One region of the Aliiroseovarius crassostreae genome, then DNA from elsewhere that is predicted to be linked to it. Evidence: riboswitches for the same ligand, from Rfam matches in the RefSeq annotation. Region 1 holds a riboswitch; each other region holds the start of a gene.
The links. A riboswitch is a leader RNA that binds a small molecule or an ion and turns the genes downstream of it on or off. The one in region 1 is predicted to bind cobalamin.
Positions count from the first base shown of each region.

Region 2: it holds a riboswitch for cobalamin, as region 1 does, so the genes downstream of both, K3J57_RS03340 (DUF1636 family protein) here and bluB (5,6-dimethylbenzimidazole synthase) in region 1, are expected to answer to the same signal.
Region 3: it holds a riboswitch for cobalamin, as region 1 does, so the genes downstream of both, K3J57_RS15970 (DUF4198 domain-containing protein) here and bluB (5,6-dimethylbenzimidazole synthase) in region 1, are expected to answer to the same signal.

Region 1 covers NZ_CP080772.1:408,141-413,883, forward strand. Annotated here, with positions in the region: gene K3J57_RS02025 (YebC/PmpR family DNA-binding transcriptional regulator) at 1-577, shown strand, start outside; gene bluB (5,6-dimethylbenzimidazole synthase) at 809-1,603, opposite strand; cobalamin riboswitch at 1,652-1,853, opposite strand; gene K3J57_RS02035 (c-type cytochrome) at 1,954-2,562, opposite strand; gene K3J57_RS02040 (DMT family transporter) at 2,759-3,688, shown strand; gene K3J57_RS02045 (ABC transporter substrate-binding protein) at 4,103-5,584, opposite strand.
Region 2 covers NZ_CP080772.1:681,806-687,548, forward strand. Annotated here, with positions in the region: gene K3J57_RS03325 (molecular chaperone DjiA) at 1-442, shown strand, start outside; gene K3J57_RS03330 (endonuclease/exonuclease/phosphatase family protein) at 446-1,462, shown strand; gene K3J57_RS03335 (hypothetical protein) at 1,509-1,922, shown strand; gene K3J57_RS03340 (DUF1636 family protein) at 1,949-2,380, opposite strand; cobalamin riboswitch at 2,473-2,684, opposite strand; gene K3J57_RS03345 (Ppx/GppA family phosphatase) at 2,820-4,358, opposite strand; gene K3J57_RS03350 (RNA degradosome polyphosphate kinase) at 4,422-5,743, opposite strand, start outside.
Region 3 covers NZ_CP080773.1:199,977-205,719, forward strand. Annotated here, with positions in the region: gene K3J57_RS15960 (phosphatidylserine decarboxylase) at 130-822, shown strand; gene pssA (CDP-diacylglycerol--serine O-phosphatidyltransferase) at 815-1,549, shown strand; cobalamin riboswitch at 1,734-1,957, shown strand; gene K3J57_RS15970 (DUF4198 domain-containing protein) at 2,108-2,905, shown strand; gene cbiM (cobalt transporter CbiM) at 2,943-3,560, shown strand; gene K3J57_RS15980 (NikL family nickel/cobalt ECF transporter subunit) at 3,557-4,156, shown strand; gene cbiQ (cobalt ECF transporter T component CbiQ) at 4,153-4,941, shown strand; gene K3J57_RS15990 (energy-coupling factor ABC transporter ATP-binding protein) at 4,928-5,578, shown strand; gene K3J57_RS15995 (GntR family transcriptional regulator) at 5,735-5,743, shown strand, end outside.

The sequences.
Region 1 (5,743 bases):
AGCCAAGTCGCAATCGGTGCCGAAGGATGTGATCGACCGCGCGATCAAGAAGGCGATCGGTGGCGAGGCCGAGAATTACGACGAAATCCGCTATGAAGGCTATGGGCCCAACGGTGTGGCGGTGATTGTCGAGGCGATGACCGACAACAAGAACCGCACCGCGTCGACCGTGCGCTCGACCTTTTCGAAAAACGGCGGCAATCTGGGCGAAACCGGCTCTGTCGGTTTCATGTTCGACCGCAAGGGCGAAGTGATCTATCCCGCCTCGGTGGGGGATGCCGACACCGTGATGGAAGCGGCGATTGAAGCCGGGGCCGAGGATTGCGAAAGCGATGAGGAAAACCACCGCATCACCTGCGCCGATACCGACCTGAACGAAGTGGCCACCGCGCTGGAAGCCGCGCTGGGCGAGACGGAATCGACCAAGCTGATCTGGCAGCCGAACATCACCACCGAGCTGGATCTGGAGAGCATGCAGAAGCTGATGAAGCTGGTGGACGCGCTTGAAGATGATGATGACGTGCAGCGTGTCACCACCAATTTCGAAGCCTCGGATGAGGTGCTGGCGCAGCTCTAAGCCGCCTCGGATCAAAGATGAAAACCCCGGCCATTGGTCGGGGTTTTTTGTTGGGTAGCAGGGCAGATCCGAACCAACAAAGTGTTTGGGGAAACCAGAAGCACAAAGAGGCTCCTAGCGCCCGAAATACGGATATCCCTTCCGGCGGTGCGCAGTTGATCTGAGGCATGAAGTGGCGCCAAAAAACAGCCACTTCAACAGGTTGCGTGCATTCCGGGCAAAGCCGAAGCGTCAGGTTTCTGGTGCAGCGTCACAGGTGGCCTGTGCGAAATCGCCTGAATACCCGCCGTCTTCAAGCCTGTGCTGGGTCTGCCTGATCTGCTCCAGAAGCGCGACCGCGTCGGGGTCTTCCGACCCTTGCCCGAAACGCTCGAAATTCACCAGCTCCTCCAGCGGCAGACGCGGACGCCAGCCCGCGGATTGCAGCTCGGGCCGGTCAAAGAAATGTGACACATAGCCAAGGCACAGATAGGCCACGGGGACCACGCGGTCGGGAATATGGAGCACCTCTCGCAGGCGGGTGTGGTCCAGAATACTGACCCAGCCAAGCCCCAGCCCTTCGGCGCGTGCGGCCAGCCACAGGTTCTGCACCGCGCAGACGCTGCTATAGACATCCATGACCGGTTCATGGGTGCGCCCGATCACCACGGGCCCCGCGCGATCCTTGTCGCAGGTGATGCAGATATTGACGGGGCTTTCCAGGATCCCTTCCAGTTTCAGCCGGCGATAGGTGTCGCGGTTGGCGCCTTCGAACATCTCTGCCGCTTCCCCATGGGCGGTTTCGAACAGATCATGGACCTTGCGCTTGGTGTCGTCCTCTCGGATCACGACAAAATTCCAGGGCTGCATGAACCCCACCGAGGGCGCGTAATGCGCGGCCATCAGCACGCGGGTCAGCACGTCATCCGGGATCGGGTCGGGCCGGAACTGTCCGCGCACATCGCGCCGGGTAAAGATGGTCTTGTAAAGCGCCTCGCGCTCTGCCGTGTCAAAACAATTGTCAAAAGATGTTTGTGGGTTGGCCATATCCATATCATTCCCCTTGATGGATGTCCTTGCCCCGTTGTCCACACGGCGCAGTATGATTTTCAGGCCGGTCTTCTGACTCAGGTTCCTCCCGACCGCGTCCTTCCCAGAGCGAGCTCCAGTGGATCGTTGCGGCCAGTCCCCTTTACAGCGTTGGGCACGTGGCAGGTTTGCACTGCCTTCCCGATTCTCCGCCTCAGTCGCCAACCCCTTGCGCGGTCGGCCGCATCAGCAGCACCTGAAAATGATGTGTGCCGGGGCCTCCCCGGCGGGTCAGTTGTAGGAAGCCCGCGCTCCGCAGGCAATCCGTTTTTCGACCAAATGCGCCGCGAAAACGCCGCGGCGGCGGATCACTCCTCGACCAGCCCGCTTACATAAAGCGCGACGGCGTTGATCTCCAGCTCGGTCAGGTTCTTGGCCACCGAATGCATGATCGCACTGTCATTGGTGCGCGACCGATCCTCAAACGCCATCAGCTGTTCCACCACGTAATGACGGTGCTGGCCGGCCAGCCGCGGCAGGGAGGCATCGCCTGCTGCAAATTCCCCGTGGCAATCGGCGCAGGGCGGGATTTTGGTATACTCATTGCCCTCGTGATAGATGTAGTATCCGACCGCTTCCAGCGCCTGTTTCGACGAGCGCACCCGGTGTTTGAGCGGAGGCTGGGCCGCGTAATATTGCGCCAGTGCCGTGATCTGCGCATCCGACAGGTTTTCGGCCATGCCGTTCATGATGTCGCTTTCCCGCGTGCCGTCGCGGAAATTGCGCAGCTGTTTCTCGATATAGTCGCGGTTCTGCGCGGCGAGGCGCGGATACATCCGGCTCGACGCCTCTCCTTCTGCGCCATGGCAATGCGAACAGACATCATTGCGCAGCTCGGTGATATCCGTGGTGTCCTCGGCCCAGAGTGGCGATGTGGCGAGCGTGAACGCGGTAAAGAGGAAAGGCATCAGACGCATGGGGGCTCCTGTTGGCAGGTTTTGCGCGCAGGCGGCGCGGGGTGATGCAAACATAGCGGGCGGACCGGCCGGGGGCAGGTCGCAAATTGCCACACCAATGCGCAGGGCGCGGGAGGGGGCGCGGGATGGGCGGCGGCAAAGGCGGGCCGCGCGGGTTTCCCTTGCCAAGCCGGGTGCAATCCGATCATGTCACCCCATGACGCGCAGCAGCCCCACCCCCAACCCGGCGCCCAACCGACCGCCAAACCGGGCCCTGTCCGGCATCCTGTGGATGCTGGCTGCGGGGCTGATGTTTGTGGCGATGAATGCAATGGTGAAACATGTGGGGCAGAGCCTGCCCTCGACCCAGGCTGCGTTTTTGCGCTTTCTGTTCGGGCTGATCTTCGTGGCCCCCGCGCTGGGGCGCATCGCGCAGACGCGGTTTGACCGGCGCAGCTGGACCCTGTTTCTGGCGCGGGCGGTGGTGCATACGATGGCGGTGCTGTGCTGGTTTTACGCCATGACCCAGATCACCGTGGCCGAGGTGACGGCGATGAACTACCTCAACCCGATCTACGTCATGCTGGGGGCCGCCCTCTTCCTGGGGGAGAGTGTTTCGTGGCGGCGGATGAGTGCGGTGGGGGTGGCCTTCCTCGGCGTTCTGGTGATCCTGCGCCCGGGGGTACGAGAGCTTGGCCCGGGGCATCTTGCAATGATCTTTACCGCAATCGGACTGGGAGGGTCCTATCTGATTGCAAAGCGGCTGTCGTCGATCACCTCGGCAGCGGTGGTGGTGGCGATGATGTCGCTGACCGTGACCGTGGCCCTGGCGCCCTTTGCCTGGATCGTCTGGGTCACGCCCAGCGGGATACAGCTGGCCTGGCTGGTGGCGGTGGCAGGCTTTGCCACCGGTGGTCACTATGCCATGTCGCGCGCCTTTGCCGAGGCCCCTGTATCAGTTACCCAGCCGGTGGCATTCCTGCAGATCATCTGGGCGGTGATCATGGGATATGCGCTTTTTGACGAACCGGTGGATGGATGGGTGATCGCCGGTGCCGCGATGATCATGTCCGCGGTCAGCTATATCACCTGGCGCGAAGCAATGCTGAAACGGCGCAGCTCTCAGGCCGGCGTCATCCCTTCCTGATCTCGGCATTCCCCGCTCGGCCCGACCAGAAGGAGCACCTACGGTGCGCTTGATGCCTCGCCACCGGCTGCGCCGCTGGCTCGGGCAAAAGGGGCGCTGCCCCTCGCGAGGCAAGCTCGCTCACCCCGGGATATTTGCAGCAAGAGGAAAAGAACACCTGCCATCCTCCTCTTGCCAAAAATATCCTAAAGCGTTTCGGGAGAAACTTGCGGCACATGTTTATTCCGAAACGCCCATGACATTGATAGCTCTTGCGGCGTTTCGGTTTTTCCCTGTCTCAGGTGAAAACCGAAGCGCTTCGGGGGAGAGCCGAAGGCTCGGGGGCAACGCCCCCAGCGTCCGCCAGAATGGAAAACGGGGCCGCCCTTGCCGCCCCGTCAGATTGAATATGGTCAGTTTGAAGATGGCCTGCGATCACTCGGCCCAGCTGACCCCGGTCAGGTCATTGGCCTGGGTTGGCGCATTTTCCCACAGGCCCTGGATCTTGGCGTTTGCCACCCCGGTTTTGGCCAGTTGGAACAGGTATCCGTTCACGTAATCCTCGGCGATGATCTGTTGCATTTCGGCAAGCAGCCCTGTCCGCTGTTCCGGGTCTGAGGTCAGGTCGAGTTTGGCGTTCAGCTCCTGGAACTCCGGGCGATCATACTGGAAGTAATAGTCCGGCCGCGCATAGATGCCGATATCGGCGGGTTCGGTGTGGCTGACGATGGTCAGGTCGAAATCCTTGCCCTTGAACACCTGTTCGATCCATTGCGCCCATTCGAGATTGGTGATCTCGGTTTCGATCCCCACCGCGCGCAGCTGGGCGGCGATGATTTCTCCACCGCGCCGTGCATAGGTCGGCGGGGGCAGCATCAGGCGCAGTTTCACCCCGTCGGGGGCTGCTTCGGCCAGCAATTGCCTGGACAGGTCCGGGTCGAAGGATGAGTTCGCGGTCAGGTCCACATAGGCGGGCTGATGCGGGGCGTAGTGGGTTCCGATCGGGGTGCCATAGCCGAACATTGCGCCGTCGATGATGTCTTGCCGATTGATGGCATGGGCAATGGCCTTGCGGATGCGGATGTCATCCAGCAGGGGCGCCTTGTTGTTGGTCGACAGGATCGTCTCGCCCTCGGTTGACCCGACGATCACGGTGAACCGTGGGTCTGCCTCGAACTGTGTGAGTGTTTCCGGGGCAGGGAAGTTTGGAAACGCGTCCACATCCCCTGCCATCATCGCGGCAAAGGCGGCGTTCGGGTCCGAGATGAACTTGAACGTGGCTTTGGCCAGCGCGGGTTGCGTGCCCCAGTAATCTGGGTTGCGTTCAAGCGTCACGTGATCGCCCTTGGCCCAGTTGCCAAAGGTGAACGGGCCGGTGCCGACCGGGTGGGTGGCGGCCTGTCCGATGCTTTCCGGCGCCACGATCACCGCATCCCCCCAGGCCATGTTGAAGGGAAAGTTGCCATTGGGTTTGGCCAGCGTCACCTGCACCGTCAGCGGATCCAGCGCCGCCACGCTTTCAATGCCGGCAAACAGGGCCTTCTGCGCGTTGGTGCTGTCTTCGGCGCGGGCGCGATCCAGTGTGAAAACCACGTCATCCGCGTTCATCTCACTGCCATCGTGAAAGCGCACATCGGGCCGGAGTTTGAACGTATAGACCGTGCCGTCTTCGCTCACCTCCCAGCTTTCCGCCAGGCCGGGGCGCACCGACCCGTCCGGACCAAACCGTGTCAGCCCTTCGAACAGATTGGCATAGACCACCTCGTCAATGGCCGCGGCCGCACCGCTGGTCGGGTCGAGGTTGGGCGGCTCCAGCACCATGCCGAGACTGATCGTGTCATTGCCCGCAAGCGCCGTGCCCGCCATCAGGGCCAGGGCGCAGGGGGGGGCGAAAAGGGTAGATTTGAGAAAACTCATGGCTGTCCTCCTTTGTGGACTGTCACTGTTGCCCCCATGAAACGCGAAGGGGTGGGGGCATGGCAAGGGGGAGTTGTGCGCAAACCAGACCTTTGATTTTCTGCGATGCAGCATGTATATTGCGCCGAATGTGGGGCGATGACCCCGCGTGTCTTGTTC
Region 2 (5,743 bases), 270 kb from region 1:
CCTCGCGCGCACCGATGTGGCCGGGTTTGACCTCTATGCCCAGCGGATTGCCGATATGTTCGGACCAGCCGACCCGGCGCTTTTCGACCTCATGGAAGGGTTGTTTTTCATTGCGCTGGCAGATGGGGAATACCACCCCAACGAAAATGAATTCCTGCTTCATGTGGCGCGCATTTTTGGCATCCCGGAAGAGAAGTTCTTTGCGTTGCGGGCGCGGTTCGTGCCGGACGCCGAGGCGTGCCCCTATCAGGTGCTGGGGGTGCCCAAGGACATGCCGATCCGTGAAATTCGCAAGGTCTGGCGCCAGGCCGTGCGCGACAGTCATCCCGATGTGATGGTGGCGCGGGGGGTGCCGGAAGAGGCGATCAAGCTGGCGGAAAAGCGGCTGATTGCAGTGAACCGCGCCTGGGAAGAGATCAATGCACGTCAGGGGAGCCACTGACCCATGCGTATCGCTACCTATAATGTCGAATGGTTCAACACGCTGTTTGATGATACGGGGCGCCCGATTGCGGATGCGGAACTGGCCACAAGGAGGGGCGTGACCCGGCGGGCGCAGCTCAAAGCGGCCGGGGTGGTGTTCAAATTGCTTGAAGCCGACCTGATCATGGTGGTCGAAGCCCCAGATGAAAATCGCCGCCGTTCGACCGTGAAAGCTCTGGAAAGTTTCGCGCGGATTTTTGGCCTGCGGGCACGTAAGGCTCTGATCGGGTTTGCAAATGACACCCAGCAGGAAATCGCGCTTTTATATGACCCGGACCAGTTTGAGGCAAAACATGATCCTTGGGGGGCGGCACAGGGCCAGTATGCGCCGCGCTTTGACGGTGCCTTCCATCTGGATCTGGATGTGGATGCCAATCCCGATCCGGTGGTGTTTTCCAAACCCCCGCTGGAGGTGGCGCTGACACTGCGGAAAAACGGGCAGAAACTGCGCCTGATCGGGGTGCATGTGAAGTCGAAAGCCCCGCATGGGGCCCGCAATGCGGAAGAGGCGATCCGTATCAGCATCGAAAACCGCCGCAAGCAGATGGCGCAATGTATCTGGATCCGGCAACGGGTGGACCAGCTTCTTGAAGCGGGGGAACAGGTGATTGTGCTGGGGGATTTCAACGATGGTCCGGGGCTTGATGAATATGAAAAGCTGTTTGGCCGGTCAGGGGTGGAAATTGTAATGGGCGAGGGCGAAGGCCCCTGTCTGTATGATCCACATGCGGCACGCTTTTTGGCGCGCCCTTCGGCGGCCCGCATCAGCTCTGCCCGGTTTTATATTGCGAGCCAGAAGCGATATTTGCAGGCGCTACTCGACTATATCATGATTTCCGAGGACCTGCGCGGGTTTGACCCGGTCTGGCGCATCTGGCACCCGTTTGACGACCCGCTCTGTTATCGGGCTGAGGCCCTGCGCGAGGCGCTGTTGACCGCCTCGGATCACTTTCCGGTCACGCTGGATATTGATCTTTGACGCTTGCGCACTGGAAATACCGATCTCTGCGCCCCATATTTTCCGTATGAAACAGATCCTGAAACCCACCTTGCTGGCAGGGCTTGTTGCCTTGTCCTCCCCGGGGCTGGCTGAGACGGGCCAACCCCAATCCCCCCAGCCGTCTCCGCCGTCGTCCCCCGAGGGGGATCCCAAGCTGGAAGACGGTGCGGAATTGATGTCGCGCGGCTTGCAGATGTTGCTGGACGGGCTGGCGCAGGAAATGTCCCCGATGCGTGACGGGCTGGCCGAGGGCATGGCCGAAAATTGGGCCAGGCAATTGCACGAAGGCTGGCAGGATCTGATGGCGGAAATGGGGGATCTGTCTGCCTATCACCCGCCGGAAGTGCTTCCCAATGGTGACATTATCTTGCGGCGTAAATTGCCACAGCCTCCTGTCCCGCCTGAAGCTGCGACACCGGACGGGGGAACGGATCTGTAAAGCCGCACAAAGGCCTGGCCTGAAGGTCAGAACAGGGCAGCTCCCCGGCGCATGGCCATGACGCACCCAGGGGTGCGCTGCAGGCCGCTGGGGGAAAGCGGTGTCGTGCCGCGGTTCAATGCCTCGTGATTGTTGCGAGCGAAATCGAGCAGGGCAGAGATGTCCTCACCTTCTTCCACATCGCCGAAAACATGTGTTTCGCTGCGGGTGGCATGATAGGCCACGAGGCAGGTTCGGCCACAGCCCCCCATTTCAGCATGGCCCGAGATTTCAAACCCGTCCTCGATACTGTCGCGTGCGGCGGTGATGGCCTGTTGAAGCTGAACCATCATGGCATGACCTGCGGTGCAGATCTGGCCGGTATGGGGGCAGGGGGTGCAGAGAACAAGCTGCTGCCCCTTCTGGGTCGGTGTGGTTGTTGTGGTCTGTCCCACCGTCTGCATCTGTGTCCGGTACATGACGCCCTCCGCGCGTAAGATGCGGGATGGGGCGGGGGGAAGAGGGGGCATTCTGGCCGCCTGCGATCCTCCTGCCGGGGCACCCCGCCCGGGTTGAGTTTCATTAGATGGCAGGTCTCCTGACTTGCGGGTCTTGGCGGTTCTGATCCTTCCCGGGGGGCGCCCAGTGGTTTTTCAAAACAGCTCACCGCTTACAGTTGCGGGGGCAGTTGTGGAATTGGCCGAGATCCGACCGCACCACATTCCCTTTTCACCCGAAACTTTCTGGTGGAAAGATCCGGGAACCATCTGAGAAATGGGTGACGCAGGACGCGGCCGGTGTCAAGCAAGAAGCGTATGTGGGGAGGGGCATGAACAGGGACAAGAACGGGGGCAGGGGCGCTGCCCCTCGGCCTGGCGGCCTCACCCCGAGGTATTTTCAGCAAGAAAAAGCGAAGGCTCAGCGCAGAGTTTTGACGTTTGAGGTGGCGTCAAGTGCTGCACAGAGCGCGTCAAACCGGCTCTCGGCAACCTCGCCGAAAAGATCACGGGCTTCTGCGGCAAGGTGCAAATGCAACTCGCGTTTCTTGGGATACCATTTCAGCTCCGCCTTGTCCTGTGGCCCATCCACCGCGAACATGGCGCCAAAGCGCATGGCCTTGCCCAGAACCTCGGCCCGGATCAGGTCCTTTTCGCCGAGAATTTCAAACAGGTTTTCAAATCGCGATCCCTGGCGGCTGTTTTTATAGCGGTGCAGCAGGGACAGGCCGAGAAACACCCGTTCTTCATGGGTGAGCCCCCCAAGATTGGCGCGGGTGGCGTTGTCGAAACAGACTTCGTGACGATAGTCGGGGTGGGCGCGCCAGCTCACATCATGCAGCAGGCAGGCGGCCTTGATCACCCGTTTCTGGTCCGCCCGCGCGGATTTGTAAAGCGGGGTGAGAAAGTCATAGAGGGCTTTGCCAAAGCCAGGAACGCGCGCGTCCTTTTGTTCGGCAAAGCGGCAGGCCTCGATCAGGGGGTCACGTTTGCGAATGGGCTTTGGCATCTGTTCATAAAGCATCCCTTCGCGGATCCCGTAGGAGCTGACGGCGATTTCCTTGGGGCGAAATACATGGATCAAGCGTTTTAGCACAAGCGCGGCGATCGGAACCAGTGCCATACGGGTGGCCGAGGTGGAGGTGCGTTGCCGGATCTCTTCCAGATCCACCTTTTCAATCCAGCTCAGGGTTTTTTGTAGTGATTTCAGCGGCATGCGGTATTCGTGCAAAACCGTCAAAGGGTAGTTGCGGCGTTCCATGTCAAGCCGCGCAATGGCGCGCCAGCTTCCCCCCACGAGAAACAGGCGTTTGTGATCCGTGCCCATTTCGGCGGCCAGCTCATCCACCACCCGGGCGATCTCAGCCTTCAGCCCTTTCTTTCCGCCTGGGGTGTCGGCCAGTTTCAGCGGTCCGAGAGGGGAGGTGATGCGTTTGCCAACATGGCCTCCATTGATCCTGGCCAGCTCCAGCGAACTGCCGCCAATATCGCACATCAGCCCTTTGGCCTCAGGCCAGCCAAGCAAAACGCCCTGCGCAGACAGCCGGGCCTCTTCTTCGCCGTCAATCACGTAGAGTTTGAGCCCCGTTTCACGCAGGACTTCGTCGCGGAACTCCGGCCCGTCCGTGGCCTCACGCACTGCGGCGGTGGCCACCGCGGTCAGCGGGGGCAGGTGCATGCCTTTGGCCAGAAGCTGAAACCGTTTGATTGCGGCCAGCGCCCGCGCCCGGCCCTCTGGGTTCAGGCACCCGGTCTGGGCAAGCCCGGATCCGAGGCCGCAGAGGATTTTTTCGTTGAAGAAATAGGCGGGCGAACGGGCAGCACCGTCAAAAACCACCATGCGGACCGAGTTGGACCCCACATCGACCACGCCTACGCGCGACAAGGCACGGGCGGAGGGGTCTTCAAAGATCGGGCGACCAAACGGACCCCACTCGTCGGTGGAAGCTGTTGTATTCATGTTGGAAATCCCTGCCCGTCTTCCTGTTTCCTTGCTGACTATGCCCATTTCAGCAGCCCCGGGTCAATCCAGATCCGCAGGTTCTTCGGGGCTGTGGGCCAGTTTCGGCACGTCTGATGCCCCGGCGGATCCGCGTCCCGAGAGGGACGGATTTTCCATGAAGAACCGGTGGCAGTTGAACGGGTGATCCAGCGCGGACAGGTCGGTGCGGGCAAAGCTGCCATCTGGCCCCATCACCCAGCTCTGCGCCACATCCGCCAAGTTCGCGGCCATGATCTGGCTGACGATCTGTGCCTTCACCGTCGCGTTCTTGACCTCGACCAGGGTTTCCACCCGCCGGTTCAGGTTGCGCCCCATCCAGTCGGCGGACGAGATGTAAACGCGCGCTTTTTTCGACGGCAGCCCGTGCCCATTGCCAAAGCAGACGATACGGGAATGTTCCAGAAAACGCCCGACGATGGATTTGACCCGGATGTTTTCGGACAGGCCTAAGATGCCGGGTCTGAGCCCACAGATGCCCCGCACCACCAGACTGATTTTTACCCCCGCCTGGGAGGCCTCATAAAGCGCGTCGATCACGTCGGGTTCGACCAGAGAGTTCATCTTGGCCCAGATTTCGGCCGGTTTGCCGTCTTTGGCCAGATCTGCTTCGCGCCGAATAAGCGCAATCAGCGTGGTTTTCTGGTTGAGCGGTGAAATGGCCAGGTTTTCAAGCCCCTGAGGTTCGGCATAGCCCGAGAGATAGTTGAAAACCTTGGTCGCATCACGTCCCAGCGCCGCGTCGCAGGTAAAGAAGCTGAGGTCGGTATAAATGCGGGCGGTAATCGGGTGGTAATTGCCGGTGCCATAATGGGTATAGGTCACCAGCTCATCCCCTTCGCGCCGCACCACGGTCGAGATTTTGGCGTGCGTTTTGTAGTTGATGAACCCATAGGTCACATGGGCCCCGGCGCGCTCCAGACGGCGTGATTGGCGGATATTTGCAGCTTCGTCAAAGCGGGCCTTGAGTTCCACCAGAGCGGTCACGGATTTCCCGTCCTCCGCCGCTTCGCACAGGGCTTTTACAATCGGACTGTCATGGGACGTGCGATACAGCGTCTGTTTGATCGCCACCACATTCGGGTCGCGCGCCGCCTGGTTCAGAAATCGCACCACCATGTCAAACGTTTCATACGGGTGGTGCAGCAACATATCCTTCTGGCGGATCGCGGCAAACATGTCCCCTTCGTGGTCCTGAACACGTTCCGGCACACGAGGACTGAAACTGGGCCACAGAAGGTCATGGCGATCTTTCAGCACCAGCTCACCCAGATCGGCCATGCCGATCATCCCGTCCACCTCCACGATCTCGTCACCGGACACGCGCAGTTCGCGTTTGATCATCC
Region 3 (5,743 bases), on a different replicon from region 1:
AACTCGGGCTGTTTGCAACGCCGTGCCGGATCACAGGCGCCGGTCCAAAGGCGGGGGCGGGTGATGCCGCTTGCTTTCCCAATCGCGCTGCGTATTTTGGGGCGAACTTTTTTGATCGGAAAACCTGCCGTGAATATGATGTCTACCTTCGTCAAACCGATGCATCCCGAGGGGCGTCGGTTTGTTGCCATTTTTGCCGCGATCACCGTGGTGCTGTTTTTGCTGTGGGAGCCGCTCGGCTGGATCGGGGTCGGGCTGACCGTCTGGTGTTACTATTTCTTCCGCGATCCCGAACGCATGTCGCCGGTGCGCGATGATGTAATCATCAGCCCGGCGGACGGGGTGGTGTCGCTGATCGAACCGGCGGTGCCCCCGGCGGAACTGGGGATGGAAGACAAGCCGCTGACCCGCGTCAGCGTGTTCATGTCGGTCTTCAACTGCCATGTGAACCGGATGCCGGTGGGCGGCAAGATCGTCAAGATCGCCTATCGCCCGGGCAAGTTCTTCAACGCCTCGCTCGACAAGGCCAGCAAGGACAATGAGCGCAACAGCCTGCGGATCGAAATGCCCGACGGGCGCGACATTGCCGTGGTGCAAATCGCGGGTCTCGTGGCGCGCCGCATTGTCTGTTTCACCGGCGAAGGGCAGCGTCTGGGACTTGGGGAGCGGTTCGGCCTGATCCGTTTCGGCTCTCGTCTGGATGTTTATCTGCCGGAAGGGGTCGCGCCGATGGTGCGTCTGGGCCAGACCATGATCGCGGGTGAGACGCTGATTGCAGAGCTGACCGACGCGTCCGAGGCAGACGGCAGCGCCGATGCTTGATGACCCCCAAAAGGCGCCCCGCAAGGTTGCCCTGATCCAACTGGTGCCGAATGTGATGACCGTGGCGGCGGTCTGTGCGGGTATGACCGCGATCCGGTTTGCCATTCAGGGCCATGTCAGCTGGGCGGTTGGGTTTATCTTGCTGGCGGCGGTGCTGGATGGTCTGGATGGCCGGATGGCGCGGCTGGTCAATGGGCAGTCCGAAATGGGGGCCGAGCTGGACAGCCTGGCCGATTTCCTGAATTTTGGCGTGGCGCCCGCATTCATTCTTTATTTCTGGGGGCTGCAGGATCTGCGCTCTCTGGGATGGCTGGCGGCGCTGACCTTTGCGATCTGCTGCCTGATCCGTCTGGCGCGGTTCAATGTGGGCAACAAATCCGAACAGGGCGGCAGCTCGGCGCATTTCGTTGGGGTGCCCGCGCCGGCCGGGGCGCTTTTGGCCTTGGTGCCGATCTATCTGGACCGGGTGTTTGTGCAGTCGGGCCCTCTGCCGGACGGGATCACGGTGCTTTACCTGATGCTGGTGGCGTTCCTGCTGATCAGTCGCATTCCGACCCCGTCTTTCAAAACCACGCGGGTGCATCGGGAGCATGTGAAATACGTGCTGGTTGCTGTGGGCGTGTTCGGGGCGGCCTTTGTGACCTATATCTGGCTGACGCTCCTGCTGTGCAGTGTGGCCTATCTGGTTCTGGTGGCCCTCGGGGCGCTGCGGATGCTGCGCGACTGACAACGTGACAGTCCCTGCGGGTGGTGATTCGCCGCGGATTTGGGTGGCGGCTTTAGGGCCCGTTTTTCTTACCTTTTCAAATGTGATTGAATTCAACGCCTTGCGCAAACTCGCGACCGACTGTCGCCTGATTGCGACCTGTGGAAAGGGGCGCTGCATCTTGACATCCGGGGCCTTGATCTGACATTCAGACCCTGTGATCGGTTCCGCGCGAGCAGAGGCTCCGCGGTAGCAATAGGGAATACGGTGAGGTGTAGCCAACAGGCGCCAATTCCGTGACTGCCCCCGCAACTGTGAGCGGTGAGCGACGCTGAACATGCCACTGGGAAGCCGCCGAAAGGCGCCTCGGGAAGGCCAGCCAAGCTTTGACCCGCGAGTCAGGAGACCTGCCGGACACTGGGCCAGGGAGACCTTGCCCATTTCCAACCGGACGCCGGGGTGAGCGTCTGGCCCGGCGGTCCCAGAACGAAAACCGGACCCACCGTGCCAACTCCCCGTTGTTCATTCCTGCTTGCAGGGCGCGCGAAAGACGTGTCCGCACTGTCGAATGAGGACGATATGAAAACGACCCTTCTGGCCAAAGCACTGGCCATTTCCCTTCCCGCATTGCTGCCGGTCACGGCCTCTGCGCATTTCCAGCTGAACTATACCAAGGATGCGCTGATCGCGCGTCCGGGGGACGTGCCGATGGGGCTGATCTTCTGGCACCCGATGGAAAACGGGCACGCAATGGACATGGGCCAGCCGCAGGAATTTTTCATGGTGCATAATGGCGAAAAGACCGACCTGATGGATCGTCTGGAGCCTGCGACCTTCAAAGGGGCCTCGAACGAGGCTGCCGCCTATCGGGCCAGCGTGCCGGTCAAACGGTCGGGCGATTACGTGGTGGTGACGGTGCCCGCCCCCTATTATGAGCAAAGCGAAGACATCTATATCCAGCAGATTGCCAAGGTTGTTCTGAATCGCAACACCCTGCCCACCGATTGGGATCAGCCGGTGGGTCTGCCGACCGAAATCCTGCCGCTCAACAAACCTTATAACGTGATCACCGGCTCGACCTTCTCGGGGCAGGTCCTGTCCGAAGGGAAACCCGTTGCCGGCGCCGAGATCGAAATCGAATATATGGCGGCCGAACCGGATCTGGAGCGGTTTGCCACCTCCGGCAGCACCGTTCAGCCAATGGGCGGAGGGAGCATTGTTGCGCTGACGGATGCCAATGGCGTCTTTACCTTCGGCATTCCGAAATCCGGCTATTGGGGCTTCGCGGCCCTGGGAACCGGACCTGAGACGGAACATGAGGGCAAGGAACTGAGCCAGGATGCCGTGTTGTGGATCCGGGCGGAGGATCTGAAATGACGCGCGCATTCCACAGTCAAAAAGGGGAGGGGGCAGAATGCATATCGTAGATGGCGCCCTGTCCAACCCGGTGGTGATTGGCGGTGCGGTTCTGGCCGTTGGCGGGCTTGCCATGGGCCTGAAGGATCTCACCCTTGAACGCATTCCTGCGGCAGGTGTGCTGTCGGCAAGCTTTTTTGTGGCCTCGCTGATCCACGTGCCGATCGGGCCCAGTTCGGTCCATTTGATCCTGAACGGGCTGGCCGGGCTTGTGCTGGGCTGGGCCGCCTTTCCGGCCCTGTTTGTCGGGCTGTTGCTGCAGGCGGTGTTCTTTGGGTTTGGCGGTCTGACCGTTTTGGGGGTGAATGCGGTGAATATCGCGCTGCCTGCGGTGCTGGTCGGGCTGGCGTTTCGCCCGCTTGTGGCGCGGGGCTCTCCGCGTCAGGGCGCGATCTGGGGGGGCATCGGCGGGGGTATGGCCATCGCGGCCACCACCATTGCCGTGGCGATTTCCCTCGCGCTGACCGGGGATGAGTTCCTGCCCGCTGCAAAGCTGGTGTTTTTTGCCCATATCCCGGTGATGGTGATCGAGGCGTTGTTGTCCGGCGCCGCCATTTTCCTGGCCCGCCGTGTCAAACCTGAATTGTTCATGGATGTGAAAGGAGGGCTGACATGATCCGGGCCTTCTTTCTGACCGCGCTTCTGGCGTTGCCGGTCCTGCCGGCTTATGCCCATAACGTGATTTCTGCCGTCTTCCCGTCCGGATCGAATATCGAGGGCGAGGTCGGGTTTTCCAATGGGGACATGGCCGTTGACCTGCTGATTGAGGTGTTTGATGAGGCGGGCACCAAGATCGGAGAGACCAAAACCGATGCGGACGGGTTCTTTCTGTTCACACCGGCCCAGCCGATCACCCATGTGTTTCGGGGCGATCTGGGGGCGGGGCATGTGGCTGAGGTGATCATGCCCGGTGCGGAAGTGGCAGAGCTGATGGGGCAAAGCCCCACCGCCCCCAACCCCGCCGCCGCGGCGTCGGTGCTGCAAGGTGTGCCCGGACAGATGATGGCGTCAAATGCCGGGCTGTCTGATCAGGCCCAATCCGAGCTTGCGACCATGCTGCGCACCGAATTGCGCCCGCTGCGCAAGGAAATCACCGCGCTGAAGAATGAGGCGAATTTCCAGTCCATCCTTGGCGGGATCGGCTATATTTTCGGCCTGTTCGGCGTGGTCTTCTATATCGCCGCACGGCGCAAGATGGGGGATGGACAATGACCTATGTTCTGACGGGTGTCGAAAAACCCCTGTCCGGCTTTGGCGCCTTTCGCGCCGCCGTCTCTGCGCTGGACCCGCGGATGCGGATCGTGATGACCCTGGCCTATGCGATTGTCGTGGTTGGGCTCAGTGACCTTCGGGTCCTGACCGGCGCCATGGGCCTGTCGGTCTGGCTGCTCTGCCTGTCCGGCCTGCCGTTTCGCCAGACCCTGAAACGGATGGCGATGATGGACAGTTTCATCATCTTCATGCTGGTGCTGCTGCCCTTTACCATGCCGGGGACGCCGATCTTCACGATCTGGGGGGTTGCCGCCAGCTGGGAAGGGTTGTGGCGCGCGGTGGAAATTGCGCTGACCGCCAACGCGGTGATCCTTGCGGTGATGACACTGGTGGGCACGATGGAGCCGGTGACCATGGGGCATGCGCTATTTGCGCTGAAAACCCCGGCGCGGCTGGTGCATCTGATGATGTTCACGATCCGCTATATCGAAGTGCTGCGTGAGGAATACCTGCGCCTGCGTGTCTCGATGAAACTGCGCGGATTTCGCCCCGGCACCAACTGGCACACCTATCGCAGCTATGGCTATCTGGTGGGGATGATGCTGGTGCGGGCGATCGAGCGCTCCGAACGCATTCTGGCGGCGATGAAATGCCGGGGGTTCTCGGGCCGTATCCTGCTGCTTGAAGAGTTCCGGCTGAGCCGGTCCGACATCCTGTTTGCCCTGTCTCTGGCGGTTGCATTGCTGACACTGATCGGCGCCGAGGTTCTCTATGCCACTCATTGAGCTGGAAGATATCCACTTTGCCTATCCGGGGCTGGACCCGGTGCTGGAAGGGGCGGCGCTGCGGCTGGAACCGGGGGAACGCCTGTCGCTGGTCGGGCCAAACGGGGCGGGCAAATCTACCCTGCTCAAGATCATCATGGGGTTGATCACCCCCATGAGCGGCACGGTGAAAGCCTTTGGCAAACCCTGCATCGCCGAGGCGGATTTCCACGAAATGCGCCGTCGGGTCGGGCTTGTTTTCCAGGATGCGGATGATCAACTGTTCTGTCCGACCGTCGCCGAAGATGTGGCCTTCGGGCCGCTCAACCTGGGCAAATCCAAGCACGAGGCGCTGGCGATTGTGGACCGGGTGCTGTCGCGCCTGAGGCTGATCCATCTGCGTGATCGGGTCACTCACAAGCTTTCGGGTGGTGAGAAGCGACTGGTCACGCTGGCCACGGTTCTGGCGATGGAGCCCGAGGTGCTGATCCTTGATGAACCCACCAATGCGCTTGACCCGGACAATTACGCCCGCCTGATCGAAATCCTCAAAGGGTTGGATCAGGCGATTCTGCTGGTCAGCCATGTGCCGGAATTTCGCTCTGAAATCGCGCCGGAAGGCTATCGGCTGGAAGGGCGCAAACTGGTGCGATTCTGAAAATACCGCGCCCTCCGGACCTGTTCGGGGGGTGATTTCCCGGAGCGTGTTACAGTTTTTATCAAAACTGCAACCCCTCGTGGCGTGACCGGTTTGCTGCGCGCGGCGCGATCTGCTACACCCTGACAGAAGGTTCGCCGCCAGTTGGAGAATGTGATGAGCAGA